3 regions of the Propioniciclava coleopterorum genome follow, and region 2 is predicted to be linked to each of the others. Evidence: predicted binding sites of a transcription regulator. Region 2 holds the regulator's gene; each other region holds the start of a gene.
What was found. The regulator HrcA, encoded in region 2, represses chaperone genes, less so after heat shock. The targets are predictions, from matches to a motif close to TTGGCACTCGNNNNNNNCGAGTGCCAA.
Positions count from the first base shown of each region.

Region 1: groL (chaperonin GroEL) is a predicted target of HrcA. The motif match lies at 2,775-2,801, and genes of this name have one in related genera.
Region 3: groES (co-chaperone GroES) is a predicted target of HrcA. The motif match lies at 3,327-3,353, and genes of this name have one in related genera.

Region 1 is NZ_CP049865.1:949,889-954,925, reverse strand. It holds gene G7070_RS04640 (VOC family protein) at 59-493, shown strand; gene G7070_RS04635 (hypothetical protein) at 609-1,100, opposite strand; gene G7070_RS04630 (type I phosphomannose isomerase catalytic subunit) at 1,085-1,795, opposite strand; gene G7070_RS04625 (DUF3263 domain-containing protein) at 1,925-2,209, shown strand; gene G7070_RS04620 (hypothetical protein) at 2,285-2,713, opposite strand; gene groL (chaperonin GroEL) at 2,925-4,553, shown strand; gene G7070_RS04610 (copper homeostasis protein CutC) at 4,705-5,037, shown strand, end outside.
Region 2 is NZ_CP049865.1:105,159-110,195, reverse strand. It holds gene G7070_RS00535 (inositol monophosphatase family protein) at 1-207, shown strand, start outside; gene G7070_RS00530 (MBL fold metallo-hydrolase) at 256-1,104, opposite strand; gene hrcA (heat-inducible transcriptional repressor HrcA) at 1,302-2,315, shown strand; gene dnaJ (molecular chaperone DnaJ) at 2,355-3,521, shown strand; gene G7070_RS00515 (16S rRNA (uracil(1498)-N(3))-methyltransferase) at 3,556-4,302, shown strand; partial or broken gene tgt (tRNA guanosine(34) transglycosylase Tgt) at 4,299-5,037, shown strand, end outside.
Region 3 is NZ_CP049865.1:530,542-535,578, forward strand. It holds gene G7070_RS02565 (MptA/MptB family glycosyltransferase) at 1-415, opposite strand, end outside; gene G7070_RS02570 (MptA/MptB family glycosyltransferase) at 421-1,077, opposite strand; gene groL (chaperonin GroEL) at 1,274-2,863, opposite strand; gene groES (co-chaperone GroES) at 2,890-3,186, opposite strand; gene G7070_RS18235 (THUMP-like domain-containing protein) at 3,377-3,751, opposite strand; gene G7070_RS18240 (hypothetical protein) at 3,691-4,245, opposite strand; gene G7070_RS18245 (DUF8688 domain-containing protein) at 4,242-4,532, opposite strand; gene G7070_RS02590 (hypothetical protein) at 4,535-4,924, opposite strand; gene G7070_RS02595 (hypothetical protein) at 4,921-5,037, opposite strand, start outside.

The DNA of each region.
Region 1 (5,037 bases), 840 kb from region 2:
GCTTACAAAACCGGCGTGCCCGGCTCCGGGCCCCGCGCCCGTGGGCGAGGATGGAGGCATGGACATGCGTATCTCGATGGTGACGTTGGGCGTGGCCGACGTCGAGCGCTCGCGGGACTTCTACCGCAGGCTCGGGTGGACCCAGTCGCCCTCGCCGGAGGGGCTCGCGTTCTTCCAGGCGGGCGGCACGGTGTTCGCGCTGTGGGAGCGGTCCGCGCTGGCGATCGACTCCGGGACCGACGATCTCGACCGGGGCGGCTGGGGCGGCGTGACGTTGGCGGTGAACGTCACCTCGCCCGCCGACGTGGACGAGCTGATCGACGAGGCCGAGCGCGCGGGTGCCCGGATCGTCCGGACGCCGGACCGCACCTACTGGGGCGGGTACTCCGGCGTCTTCACCGACCCGGACGACCACCCGTGGGAGATCGCGTACAACCCGTACTGGACCATCACCGACGACGGCCGGACGCTGCTGGGCGACGGCCGCGGCTGACCTTCACGGGTCCGCTTCCCCGTCGCGGATGAGCCGCGACGGGCTCGCTTCGACCGGGCTCGGGCGGTCCCGGAGAGGTCAGGACGCCTGCCGGTCGCCGGTCGCGACGGCCCGCTCAGGCGATCCCGGGGGAGGCCAGGAACGCCTGGCCGTCGCCGGTCGCGGTCACGGCCGCGTCCTGCGCGGTGAGGAAGGCCGAGTCGCCCTGGCCCAACTCGAGGACGCCGGCGCCGGAGGCCAGGGTCACGTCGCCGCGGGTCACGAGCAGGATGCGGGCCTCGTGGCACTCGGGCAGCGCGACCTCGGCGCCCGGGGCGACCTCGAGGCGGGTGACCTGGAACTCGGTCGCGGGCGTGTCGTAGGTCCACACGCCCGGCGCGGTCTCGGTCGCCCGCCGGAGCGTCGGGGTGCCCCAGGCGAAGTCGACCACCGTCACGAGCTCGTCCACCGCGATGTGCTTGGAGGTCAGGCCGCCGCGCAGTACGTTGTCGCTGCTCGCCATCACTTCGATGCCGGTGCCGTGCAGGTGCGCGTGCATGCGTCCGGCCGGCACGTAGAGCGCCTCGCCGGGCTGGAGCGTGACCGGGTTCATCAGCAGCGCCGCCATGATCCCGGGTCGCCGGGGAACACGTCGTCGAGTTCGAGGGCCGTGCGGGAGAAGCGTCCGAGTTCGCCGTCCTCGCCGCGGTGCGACACGGCGGCGGCCAGCACGGCGTCGACGACGCCGCGGTGCTCCGCGCCGAGCGAGAGCACCTGCAGGAACACCTCCTGCAGGGCGGCCTCTCCGCCGCGGGAGCGCAGGGGCGCGATCAGCCGGTCCACGTCGGGCCCGGCCTCGAGCCCCCCGAACAGTTCGGCGGTCAACGTCGGCTCGCGGAAGCCCGCCAGCGTCCGGAACTCGTCGAGGGCCACCAGGAGTTCCGGCTTGGGCCAGGTGTCCTTGTAGGTGCGCTGCGGCGACTCCCGCGGGATGCCGGCGGCCTCCTCGGCGGCGAAGCCCGCCTGGGCCTGCTCCCGGTTCGGGTGCGCCTGCAACGACAGCGCGTGCCGCGCCGAGAGGATCTTCATCAGGAAGGGCAGCTGCGGCCCGAACGCCGCCACGCTGCGCTCGCCCAGCAGGGTGGGACGCTCGGCGATGGCGGTGTCCAGCGTGGTGCCCGCCAGCGCGGAGGGGGCCAGCGGGTGCGCGCCCAGCCAGAACTCGGCCAGCGGCCGGCCGTCGGGTTGGGTGCCCAGCAGATCATGGATGGCCTCGAACGTTCCCCACGGGTAGTGGATCATCGTCCCTTGGAGAAGGTCCATCGCCAGCGCCTCCATGCAGTCTGGGCAGTCGTGTTCCACTCCATTAGACCCGGCCGCTCAACGGGGGGCAAACCCCGCTGCAGGGTGACACGAATGACACGGCTGTGATTCGGGCGTAAACTCGCCCGCATGTCCGATGCCTACGCTCTGAGCCCGTCCGGCCTCACCGAGACCGAGGCCGACCTGCTCGACTTCGAGGCCTCGTGGTGGGCGGCCACCGACAACAAGGAAGCCGCCATCCTGGAGCGCTTCGGCCTCTCGTCCCCCCGCTACTACCAGCAGCTCAACGCGCTGATCGACCGCCCCGAGGCGCTCGCGCACGCGCCGATGCTCGTCAAGCGGCTGCGGCGGCAGCGGCAGCGCCGGCAGGAGCAGCGCTCGGCGCGCCACCTCGGGGTCCACTCCGTCATCTGAACCGTCCCGCACGCCCCCGGCCCGCGCCGGGGGCGTCCGTGCGTCCTGGGGCCGGGGCCCGTCCTGGGGTGCCGCTCAGGCCCACGGCTCGGGGTCGGGCTGCGGCGGGGGAGCGTAGCCACCCGAGACGAGCCCGGCGTGGCGTTCGAAGACGTTGCGCGTGGCCGGGTCGCCGGCCCGCCACCACGACCAGGCGACGGCCGCGAGGTAGGCCGGCAGGAACCAGGGCCCGAGCACGGCGTACTGCATCGCGTGGCGGCGCTCGTGCTCGAGGAGGTCGGGCTGCGCGGCCCCGAGCCGGACGAAGTCCCCGCGCGTCAGGATCACGTCGCCCACGGTGAACGCGCCGGCGACGGGGAAGCCGAACCGGTAGCCCTCGGCCAGGATCAGGCCGTGCGGGCCGCGGCGCAGCCGGGCGCGACCGGCCAGCGCCGCCGCCAACCCGAGCGCCGTGCTGAGGTTGAGCACGTTCGCGCCGGCCCGCAGCCGATCCCAGGTGATCACGACGCCAGCGTCGCCGTCGCGCCGCGGGCCGTCAACCGGCCCGCCGGGATCCCGGATTTCGTTTGCAGTCGAGGGTGTCGAGTGCTAAACATGTTGTTAGCACTCTCGGGTCGAGAGTGCCACGCGTTCGGTCCGGTGAGGCCTGCCGATCAGGCCGTCCGTCGCGGGCACCGTCCGGACGATCAAGCTGACATCCGAAAGGGTTGCCGCTGTGGCAAAGCTGATTGAATTCAACGTTGACGCGCGCCGCGGCCTCGAGCGGGGGATGAACGTCCTCGCCGACGCCGTCAAGGTGACGCTGGGCCCCAAGGGCCGCAACGTCGTGCTGGAGAAGAAGTGGGGTGCGCCCACCATCACCAACGATGGCGTGTCCATCGCCAAGGAGATCGAGCTCGACGACCCGTTCGAGAAGATCGGCGCCGAGCTGGTCAAGGAGGTCGCCAAGAAGACCGACGACGTCGCGGGCGACGGCACCACCACCGCGACGGTCATCGCGCAGGCGATGGTCCGCGAGGGCCTCCGCAACGTGACCGCCGGCGCGAACCCCATCGAGCTCAAGCGCGGCATCGACAAGGCCGTCAAGGTCATCGCCGACGAACTGGCCAAGAACTCCACCCCGGTCGACACCAAGGCGCAGATCGCGGCCACCGCGTCCATCTCCGCCGCCGACACCACCGTGGGCGACATCATCGCCGAGGCGATGGACAAGGTCGGCAAGGAAGGCGTCATCACCGTCGAGGAGAGCAACACCTTCGGCCTGGAGCTCGAGCTCACCGAGGGCATGCGCTTCGACAAGGGCTACATCTCCCCCTACTTCGTGACCGACCCCGAGCGCATGGAGGCGTCGCTGGACGATGCCTACGTGCTCATCGTGAACAGCAAGATCAGCAACCTCAAGGACCTGCTGCCCGTGCTGGAGAAGGTCATGCAGAGCGGCAAGCCGCTGCTGGTCATCGCCGAGGACGTCGACGGCGAGGCCCTGGCCGGCCTCATCGTCAACAAGATCCGCGGCACCTTCAAGTCCGTCGCCGTGAAGGCCCCGGGCTTCGGCGACCGCCGCAAGGCCATGCTGAACGACATCGCCGTCCTGACCGGCGGCCAGGTCATCTCCGAGGAGGTCGGCCTCAAGCTCGACCAGGTCACCCTCGAGATGCTGGGCCGGGCGCGTTCGGTGCTCGTCACCAAGGACGAGACGACGATCGTGGACGGCGCCGGCGACTCCGAGCAGATCAAGGGCCGCGTGACCCAGATCCGCCGCGAGATCGAGAACTCCGACTCCGACTACGACCGCGAGAAGCTGCAGGAGCGCCTCGCCAAGCTGGCCGGCGGCGTGGCCGTCATCAAGGTCGGCGCGGCCACCGAGGTCGAGCTCAAGGAGCGCAAGCACCGCATCGAGGACGCCGTGCGCAACGCGAAGGCGGCCGTCGAGGAGGGCGTCGTCCCCGGTGGCGGCGTCGCGCTGATCCAGGCCGCCAACGCGGCCAAGGGCAAGCTGAAGAAGATGTCCGACGACGAGCTCGTGGGCGCCCAGATCGTCTTCACCGCGGCCTCGGCCCCGCTGAAGCAGATCGCGGAGAACGCGGGCTACGAGGGCGGCGTCGTGGCCGAGAAGGTCGCGGGCCTGCCCGTGGGCGAGGGCCTCAACGCGGCGACCGGCGAGTACGTCGACATGCTCAAGGCCGGCATCCCGGATCCGACCAAGGTGACGCGCTCGGCGCTGCAGAACGCGGCGTCCATCGCGGGCCTGTTCCTCACCACCGAGGCGGTCATCGCCGACAAGCCCGAGAAGGCTCCGGCCATGCCGGGCGGCGACGGCGGCATGGGCGGCATGGACTTCTGATCCGCGCCCGACCCGACGCTGCGGGGCGTCCCACTTCGGTGGGGCGCCCCGTTCGCGTCCCGGGGGATGCGGGCGCGTGCGCGGCCCGGCCGCCGGGCGCTCCGCCGCGTGGCGTGGCCGTTCCCGCGGCGTCCTCGGCCATGATGAGGCCATGAGCGCGACGCTGGAGGTCCGCGTCCTGACGCCGCAGGACGCCGCCCCCGCCGAAGCGGGCGGGGCCGACCGGCTGGAGGTGGTGGGCGCCCTGGACGACGGGGCGCTGTCGCCCGAGCCACGGCTCGTCGCCGAGGTGCGGTCGCGCTCCAGCCTGCACCTGCGGCCGGTCGTCCGGCTGCGCCCCGGCTACTCCACCGACGGCGGGGAGATCGTGCGGCTGCGCGGGCTGGTGTCGTCCTACCTGGACGCCGGCGCCGACGGGCTGGTGCTGGGCTTCCTCAACGGGGTCGGGGAGGTCGACGTCGGCGTGGTGTCGGCGCTGCTGGAC
Region 2 (5,037 bases):
GCGCTGGCCCGCGGCGACATCGACGCGCTGGCCTACCGCTCGATCAACCCCTGGGACCACCTGCCGGGCGCCCTGCTGGTCACCGAACTCGGCGGGGTCGCCCGCGTCGACGGCGAGCCCTACCGCCCCGGCTCGACCGGACGCGTGCTGGTGGTCGCGGCCTCGGAGGACGCCGAGCGCGCCGTCCGCGCCGTCGCCCTGGGCTGACGTTCGCGAGGCTCACCGCGCATCACCCGGCCCCGCGACCGGTGCGCGTCAGGTGAGCAGAGGCAGGGTGCGGCGCTTGGGGCGTCCCGCTTCGGCGAGCCGCCGCATCGCCGTGGTCAGGAAGGCCTCGCTCTGGCCCTGCGGCCACGGCCACTCGCCGCCGTCGGTCCAGGCGCCGACCACCGGCTTGTTCGCGTCGTAGAGTTCCTCGGCCTTGCCGCCGTACCAGGCCAGCTCGGCGCGCTGCTGGAAGGCGTCCTCGCGGCTCATCGGCGCGCCGTGACCCGGCACGACGACCGAGCCCGAACCGAGCGTGCCCAGCATGCCGTCCAGAGTCTTGGGCCACTCCGCCGGCCAGGCGTCCTCGCCGGCCCACGGGCCGCCCTCGCTCTCGAGCAGGTCGCCGACGAAGACGACGCCGCGTCCCGGGACGAGCACGACCACGTCGTGGTCGGTGTGGCCGCGACCGAAGTGCACGATCTCGACGTAACAGCCGCCCAGATCGAGGGTGGTGGCGAGGCTGAAGCTGCGGGTGGGCGCGACGACGTCGGCGTCGGCGACGCCGAGTTCGGCCAGCTGTTCGGCCGGCGGACGCTTCGCCGCCAGCGTGGCGGCCAGACCGCGATGCCCGATCGTCTCGACCCCCGCCAGGCCCGCGAGGCCGAAGAGGTGGTCGAAGTGGGCGTGCGTGATGACGGCGTGCGTCACCGGGACGTCGCCCGCGACCCGCCGGGCCGCGGCCAGGATCTCGGCCCCCTGCGCGGGGGAACTGCCCGCGTCGATCAGCAGCGCGGCCTCGTCGCCGACGACGAGGCCGACCGTGACGGTGGCGGGCTCGGCGACCGCGGTGTACACGCGGTCGGCGACGGGGGAGAACGGGGTCAGCGCGAAGGTCACGCGCCGAGATTACCCGTCCCCGGGGAGTGGGCGGTGCCCGGTCGCCGCCGCGGGGGCGTCCATGCCGCCGGCCCGACGGGGCGTGCGGCGTCGGGACACGCCGGGGAGCCGCGGTGGGGGATGAATCGGTTGGCGCGAGGACGTATATTGGCACTCGATACGGGGGAGTGCCAGAGCAGGCGGAGGAGGTGCGCGCGATGTTGGACGACCGGAAGCTGACGATCCTCAAGGCGATCGTCACCGACTACGTCTCGAGCCGCGAACCCGTCGGCTCACAGGCCCTCGTCAAGCGCCACAACCTCCGGGTCTCGCCCGCGACCGTGCGCAACGACATGGCCGCGCTGGAGGAGGAGGGCTACATCACCCAGCCCCACACCTCGGCCGGGCGCATCCCCACCGACAAGGGCTATCGGCTGTTCGTCGATCGGCTCTCCACGATCAAGCCGCTGAGCGCCGCCGAGCGCCGGGCGATCACGAGTTTCATGGCCGGGGCGTTCGACGTCGAGGAGGTCGTGCGGCGGGCGGTGCAACTGCTCGCGCAGATCACCCGGCAGGTCGCGATCGTGCAGTACCCGCTCATCTCGACCGCCACCGTGCGCCACGTCGAGGTGCTCCGGCTGGGCCCGGACCGCGGCCTCGTCATGGTGGTGTCCTCCAGCGGCGCCATCGGGCAGCGCATCGTGCCGCTGCTCGACGGCGGCGACGAACACCTCTCCGCGCTGCGCGGCCGGCTCGCCGAGGCGCTGCTGGGAACCACGCACCGCGAGGCCGCCGAGCGGCTGCGCGTCCTCGACCTGGGGCTGGCCCCCGAGCACGCGCCGCTGGGCGCCGTCGTCCTGGACGCGGTCGCGGACATCGTCGGCGAGGAGGCGGACGCCAAGGTCGCCGTCGCCGGCGTCCCGAACCTGACCCGGTTCGGCGACCAGTACGAAACCACCGTCAAGCCGATGCTGGAGGCGCTCGAGGAGCAGGTCGTCCTGCTCCACCTGCTGGGCGAGTCCGCCGGCAACGACGTCCGCGTCCGCATCGGACGCGAGAACCCCTACGAGCCCCTGCAGGCCGCCTCCATCGTCGCGTCCGGGTACGGGGACGACGAGAAGTTCTGGGGCTCGTTGGGCATCATGGGTCCGACCCGCATGGACTATCCGGCGGCCATCGCGTCCGTGCGCGCCGTCGCACGCTACGTGGGCCGCTTCCTGGCCGAGGGCTGAGCGCCCCCACCACCTCTGAGACTGGAACGAAGGAAGACGTTGAGCGACTACTACGAGGTTCTGGGCGTGTCCCGGGACGCGAGCGGCGACGAGATCAAGCGCGCCTACCGCAAGCTGGCGATGAAGTACCACCCCGACGTCGCCGACGACGCCACCTCGGCGGAGAAGTTCAAGGAGATCGGCGAGGCCTACTCGGTGCTCAGCGACGCCAAGAAGCGCCAGATGTACGACCTGGGCGGCAACCCGATGGGCGGCGCGGGCGGCATGGGCGGCTACGGCTTCCCCGGTGGCGCGGCGGGCTTCGACGTCGGCGGCCTGTTCGACGCCATGTTCGGCGCGCAGACGTCCCGCGGGCCGCGCAGCCGCGTCCGCAAGGGCCAGGACGCCTTGGTGCGGCTGAACCTGACGCTGGCCGAGGCCGCCTTCGGCGTGACCAAGCCGATCCGCGTCGACACCGCGGTCGTGTGCCCGACGTGCGCGGGCAAGGGCGCCGCCGACGGCACCGAGCCGGTCACCTGCACGACCTGCCACGGCTCGGGCGATGTCCAGACGGTGCAGCGGTCGTTCCTGGGCGACATCCGCACGGTGCAGCCCTGCCCGACGTGCCGCGGCTACGGCACCGTCATCCAGCACCCGTGCGGCGAGTGCTCCGGCGAGGGGCGCGTCCGCTCCAGCCGCACCATCAACGTCAAGATCCCGGCCGGTGTGAGCACCGGCAACCGCGTCCACCTCGACTCCCAGGGCGAGGTCGGCCCCGGCGGCGGGCCGGCGGGTGACCTGTACGTCGAACTGTCGGTCAGCCCGCACGACGTGTTCAAGCGGGACGGTGACAACCTCGAGATGGTCGCCAAGCTCCCCATGACCGCGGCCGCGCTCGGCACCGAGGTGTGGATCGACACCCTGGAGGCCGACGTCGACGGCACGTCGCCCGAGGAGGCCCGCGTCAAGGTCGAGGTGCCCGCCGGCACCCAGTCGGGCGCCCGGCTGGTCGTCACCGGACGCGGCGTGCCCCGCCTGCGTGGCGCGGGCCGGGGCGATCTCGGCGTTACCCTGTTGGTGCAGACGCCGACCGGCCTCGACGACGCTCAGCGCGACCTGCTCCGCAAGCTCGCGGAGGAGCGCGACGAGACCCGTCCCGAGGCGTCGGTGGCCCGCGCCGGCGGCAAAGGGTTCTTCGGACGCCTGAAGGACGCCTTCGCCGACTAGTTTGTGTTCCACCGACCGCCTGGATGAGGGAGTCATGACCGAAGCGTTGTTCCTGGCCGACCTGCACGACCCCTCGATCGGCGACGAGATCCACCTGACCGGTGACGAGGGCCGTCACGCGGCGGCCGTCCGGCGCATCCGGGTGGGCGAGACCATCATGGTGAGCGACGGCGCCGGCACCGGCGTCCGCGGGCCCGTCGTGGCGGCCGACAAGGCCTCCGTCACCGTCGAGGTGGCCGAGGTGCTGCGCGCCGAACACCCGTCGGTGCGCTACCACGTCGTCCAGGCGCTGGCGAAGGGCGACCGCTCCGAGGCGGCCGTCGAGATGCTCACCGAGGTCGGGGTCGACCGGATCATCCCCTGGCAGTCGAGCCGCTCGGTGGTGCGGTGGACCCACGATCGCGAGGAACGCCAGCTCGGACGCTGGCGCTCCACGGCGCGCGAGGCGACCAAGCAGAGCCGCCGCCTGCGCGTCCCGATCGTGACCGCCGCGATGACCACCCGCGAGCTCGTCGAACTCATCCCGAGCGCCACGATCGCGCTCGTCCTGCACGAGGGCGCCACCAACACCCCGCGCAAGCTGCCGCTGCCCGAGGAGGGCGACGTCCTGGTGATCGTCGGCCCCGAGGGCGGCCTCACCGACGAGGAGGTCGCGGCGTTCGAGGCGGCCGGGGCGCACCCGGTGCTGGTGAGCGACGGCGTCCTGCGCACCTCCACGGCCGGGGTGGTCGCGCTGGCCCAGTTGCAGGCCCTGCAGCGGCGGGTGAGCAAGGCCAAATGACGCCCGCTCATCGCGGCGCCTTCGGCTTCACGCCGGAGGCGACGCTCCCCAACGGCCGGGGCCGCTCCGGGACGATCCACACCCCGCACGGCGACATCGCGACGCCCGCGTTCGTGGTCGTCGGCACGAAGGCCACCGTGAAGGCGGTGCTGCCCGAGTCCGTCGCCGGGGTGGGGGCGCAGGCCGTGCTGGCCAACGCGTACCACCTGTACCTGCAGCCCGGCTCCGACATCGTGGACGCCGCAGGCGGGCTGGGCCGGTTCATGAACTGGCCGGGGCCCACCTTCACCGACTCGGGGGCTTCCAGGTGATGAGCCTGGGCGTCGGCTTCAAGAAGGTGCTGGCCATGGACGCCGCGGGCGTCACCGACGACGACGTGATCGCCGACGGCAAGGAGCGCCTGGCCGTCGTCGACGAGGACGGCGTCACCTTCAAGAGCCACCTCAACGGCGACCGGCACCGGTTCACCCCCGAGGTCAGCATGCGCGTCCAGCACGAGCTCGGCGCCGACGTGATGTTCGCCTTCGACGAGCTCACCACGCTCATGAACACGCGCGGCTACCAGGAGCAGTCGGTCGAGCGGACGCACCGCTGGGCGGCCCGCTGTCTCGCCGAGCACGCCCGCCTGACGACCGCGCGCGCCGACAAGCCGTACCAGGCGCTGTTCGGCGTCGTCCAGGGCGCCCAGTACGAGGACCTGCGGCGACGCGCGGCCCGCGGGCTGGCCGATCTCGA
Region 3 (5,037 bases), 430 kb from region 2:
ACAGCAGGGCGAACGGCGCCGGGGTGCCCGCCGAGCCCATCAGCGTGAGCCAGGCGGTCCAGCCGAAGCCCTTGCCGGTGACGAGGCTGAGCGCGACGAACGTCGCAACGGCGACGGCGGTGACGCCCGCGGTCCGCAGTCCGTAGGGCCACAGCCGGGCCGGCAGCGGGGTCGAGCGCAGCGTCGCGAGGATCGGCAGCCCCGCGACGGCCAGGACGGTGAGGCCGCCCTGCTGCTTCAGGGCCATGGCGGCGCCGACCAGCATCGGGGCGGCGACCCAGACCAGCGCGCGGGCGCGCCCCGGGCTCGCCGAGGCCGATTCGACCCCCACGACCGTCACCCAGATGGCGAACACGGACACCCCCGCCATCAGGGCGTCGTTGTGGGCGCCCCCGATGAAGTGGACGACGAGCACCGGGTTCAGCAGCCCCCACCAGTGCGCGCGGCCGGCGGCGTCCGGGTCGGCGGGGTGAGGAAGCGGGCGATCCGCGGCGCACAGGCGGCGATGAGGACGACGCCCAGGATCGCGGGGAGCCGCAGGGCGATGATGGACCAGTAGGGGTGGTTCCCGGTGCCCGCCACCACGAGCTGGTTCACGATCAGGCTCAGCGCGGGGTAGGCGACGCCGTGGCCGCGCCACAGCGAGTGCACCGACTCGCCGAAGGGCCCGAAGGCCGAGCCGAGCCCGTGCCGGTACACCGAGCCGCCGTTGTTCTCGATCCACCCCGAGTCGGCGTACAGCACGGCGTCGCCGGACAGCACGGGCGGGCACAGCAGCAGCGGCAGCGACCACACGGCCAGCAGCAGCCCCGGCCGGTCGATCGGCCGGACGCCGGGCCGCGGGCGCAGCCACCACCACAGGACGCAGAGCCCCGCCACCCCCGCGACGATGAAGATCCGGTCCAGCGGGAGCGGCAGCAGCAGGCCGACGGCGTCCACGGTGGGTTCGAGCCAGCCGAACCGGTTGAACGAGAACTCGGGGTGCGCCGACCCCCAGGCGATGAGCAGCGAGGCGGCGAACCCGGCCGCCGCGGCGACCCGGAAGGGCAGGCCGGTGCGTCGCTGCTGCGTGTCCACGAGCCGAGCCCTCCTCCCGACGCCCTCGTCAGGGGAGGGTGACGACGGCACAGCCTAGCGGGTCGCCCCCAAGGAGCCGCGGGGCGGTCGCCGGGGCCGGGTGCCATCGCCGGGCGCGCGGCCGTCGGCACCGGGGACGCCACGAGGGGCCCCGCCGAAGCGGAGCCCCTCGTGGGTGATCGACGCGGACGCGTGCTTACTTGTCGTCCTCGTCCTCGGGCTTCTCCACCACGATGGTCTCGGTGGTGAGCAGCAGACCCGCGATCGAGGCGGCGTTCGACAGGGCCGAACGGGTCACCTTGACCGGGTCGATGACGCCGGCCTTGATGAGGTCCTCGTACGTGCCGGTCGCGCCGTTGTACCCCATGCCGGGCTTGAGCTCGGAGACCTTGGAGACCACGACGTAGCCGGGCTCGCCGCCGTTCTCCGCGATCCAGCGCAGCGGCTCGACGACGGCCTTCTTGACGATGAGGGAGCCGGTCTTCTCGTCCGGAGTGTCGCCGATGCCGGTCTTGATGACCTCGGCGGCGTGCACCAGGGCGGAGCCGCCGCCGGCGACGATGCCCTCCTCGATGGCCGCGCGCGTCGCGCTGACGGCGTCCTCGATGCGGTGCTTCTTCTCCTTCATCTCGACCTCGGTCGCAGCGCCCACCTTGATGACGCAGACGCCGCCGGCGAGCTTCGCGACCCGCTCCTGGAGCTTCTCGCGATCCCACTCGGAATCGGTGCGCTCGATCTCGCCGCGGAGCTGCTCGACCCGGCCCTTGACGTCGGCCTTGGTGCCGGCGCCGTCGACGATGGTCGTGTTGTCCTTGGTGACGACGACCTGGCGGGCACGGCCCAGCACGTCGAGGCCGACCTGGTCGAGCTTGAGGCCCAGCTCGGGCGAGACGACCTGCGCGCCGGTGAGGATCGCGATGTCCTCCAGCATGGCCTTGCGGCGGTCGCCGAACGCCGGCGCCTTGACGGCGACGGAGTTGAAGGTGCCGCGGATCTTGTTCACCACGAGGGTCGACAGCGCCTCGCCGTCGACGTCCTCGGCGATGATGACGAGCTGGCCGTTGGCGCCGATGACCTTCTCCAGCAGCGGGAGCAGGTCGTTCATCGAGCTGATCTTGCCGGAGTTGACGAGGATGTAGGGCTCGTCGAGGACGGCCTCCATCCGCTCCGGGTCGGTCACGAAGTACGGGGACAGGTAGCCCTTGTCGAACTGCATGCCCTCGGTGAACTCGAGCTCGGTGCCGAAGGTGTTGGACTCGTCGACGGTGATGACGCCGTCCTTGCCCACCTTGTCGAACGCCTTGGCGATCAGCTTGCCGATCTCGGCGTCACGGCTGGAGATCGTCGCCACGGACGCCATGTCGGCGGTGGTGTCGATCGGCTTGGCGACCTTGGCCAGGGCGTCGTCGATGGCCTTGACGCCCTTCTCGATGCCGCGCTTGAGCTCGATCGGGTTCGCACCGGCGGCCACCGAGCGCAGCCCCTCGTGCACGAGCGCCTGCGCCAGGACCGTCGCGGTCGTGGTGCCGTCGCCGGCCACGTCGTTGGTCTTGGTGGCGACCTCCTTGGCCAGCTGCGCGCCGAGGTTCTCGAACGGATCCTCCAGCTCGACCTCCTTGGCGACGGTCACGCCGTCGTTGGTGATGGTCGGGGCGCCCCACTTCTTGTCGAGCACCACGTAGCGGCCCTTGGGGCCGAGCGTCACCTTGACGGTGTTGGCGAGAGCGTCCACGCCGCGCTCGAGGGAGCGGCGGGCCTCCTCGTCGAACTTCAGAGTCTTACCCATGTGATGTTCCTAACGGTTCGTCGAGGTCACTTGGTGACGACGGCGAGGATGTCGCGGGCGTTGAGCAGCAGGTACTCCGCACCGTCGTACTTGACCTCGGTGCCGCCGTACTTGGAGAAGATGACGACGTCGCCCTCGGCGACATCGAGCGGGATGCGGTTGCCGGAGTCGTCCACGCGGCCCGGGCCGACAGCGACGACCTTGCCCTCCTGCGGCTTCTCCTTGGCGGTGTCGGGGATGTACAGACCCGACGCGGTGGTGGTCTCAGCCTCCAGCGGCTGGATCAGGATGCGGTCTTCGAGCGGCTTGATCGTGACGGCCACGATGGTGCCCTTTCTGCGAATGGGCCCCGGTTCCAGGGCCCGTAACGGTTCTTCGATTGCGCCGCCCAGGCGTCGTCGCGGGTGCCGCCGTGGGCTGGCAGACTCGATGTTCGAGTGCCAGGAATGACTCTATCCACGCGCTGGCACTCGTTCAACCCGAGTGCTAATCGGCACGCCGCCGGCGCCCCGGTCAGGCGCGCGAGCAGACCAGCGCCAGGGCCCCGGACGGTGAGGGCGTCAGGATCAGCGTCGCCGCCGCGCGCCCCTTCGGCTTGAGGCGGCGCCGCAGCGCCGCGGGGTCGACGTCGAGCCCGCGCTTCTTGATCTCCAGCGTCCCGACGCCGCGCTCGCGCACCCAGGCCCGCAGCGCCTTCTCGTCGAACGGCAGCACCTCGGAGACGGCGAACGCCTCGGCGAACGGCGTGGGCAGATGATGCGGCGCGGTCAGGTAGGCGGCGTGGGCGTCCAGCCGGTCGGCCCGCAGCAGCCGGGCGAGTTCGTCGGTCAGCCCGGCGCGGACCACCGCGCCGTCCGGCTCGTAGACGAAGGCCTGCGGCGCCGCCACGTCGGGGGCCGCCGCCCCGGCGGCGACCAGTTCGGCGCCGTCGACGACGGCGGCGCGGCGTCCCGGCACCGCGGTCGGCCCCGCCCACAGCGCGCACTCCACGACGGTGCCGGCGTCGCTGACCCACTCGGCGTCCGCGTCGGGGGCAGCACGCGGTGCGGCACTCCGGGGCCGAGCTTGAGCGCGGCGGTCCGGCCGGCGCCGAGCAGGCCGAGCGCGAAGTCCCACGGCGGGCTGAGGTCCTCCAGCCGCCAGGTGCGGCCCGCGCCCGTGCGGCGGGCCGGGTCGGCGAAGACCCCGGCGTCCGGGTCGGACGCCGCGAGCGCGGGCCAGGCGTCCACCGCGTCGGCCACCTCGACGGGCCCGCCGAGGTTCGCCGCGGCGAGCACCGCGGTGACGGGATCGCGCTCGACGGCGACGACCCCCAGGCCGGCGTCGGCCAGCGCGAGGGCGTCGGCGCCGATGCCGCAGCCCAGGTCGACCACGCGGGTCACCCCGGCGGCGGCGAACCGGGCCGCCCTGCGCGCGGCGACGGCGCCGCGGGTGGCCTGCTCGAGCCCGTCGGGGTGAAGAACAGCTGTTCGGCGCGCCGGCCGAACTTGGCCGTGGCCCGGCGCCGCAGCGCCGCCTGGGTGAGCGCGGCGGCCGCCCGCTCGGGCGTGGTGAGCGCCCGCAGCCGCGTGGCGGCCTTCAGCGAGTCGGGGTCGGGTTCGGCGGCCGCCGCCGCCAGGACGGGGGCGGCCTGGGGCGAGACGAGCCAGCGCGCGGTCGCGACGTCCACGCTCAGCCGACGATGCTGACGACGACCACCCCGTCCGGGGTGCCCTTCTTGCCCAGCTCCCACGCCCAGTCGGCGACCTCGGCGACCTTCATCGACACACCGTACTTCTCCCGGGTCGCGGCCTTGACGGAGTCGTAGTCCTCCCCCTCGGTGACCAGCAACGCGCGGCCCTCGAGGACCGGCTCCTCGCGCAGCACGCGGCCCGAGGCGTTGGCCGCGTGCAGCGACACGACCGACGACAACGCCAGCCGCTCGGTCCAGGGCCCGCTCTCGGTCGTCCAGAGCCCGACCTTGTCCTGCGCCATGTGCACGACGAAGTTCGTGCTGGTGGTGCCCTCGCCCGCCGCGTCGAACGTCGTGACGTTCACCCGATCGGCGTCCCCGAGCCTCACGGACGGTCCCCGGGGGCCGGCGGGAGCTGCGGGTCGTCACCGGCGGGGGGCAGTTCGGCGCCCCCGTTGGTCGGGAGCGAGGCGTGCTCGGCCGCACCCTTGGCGATCGCGCT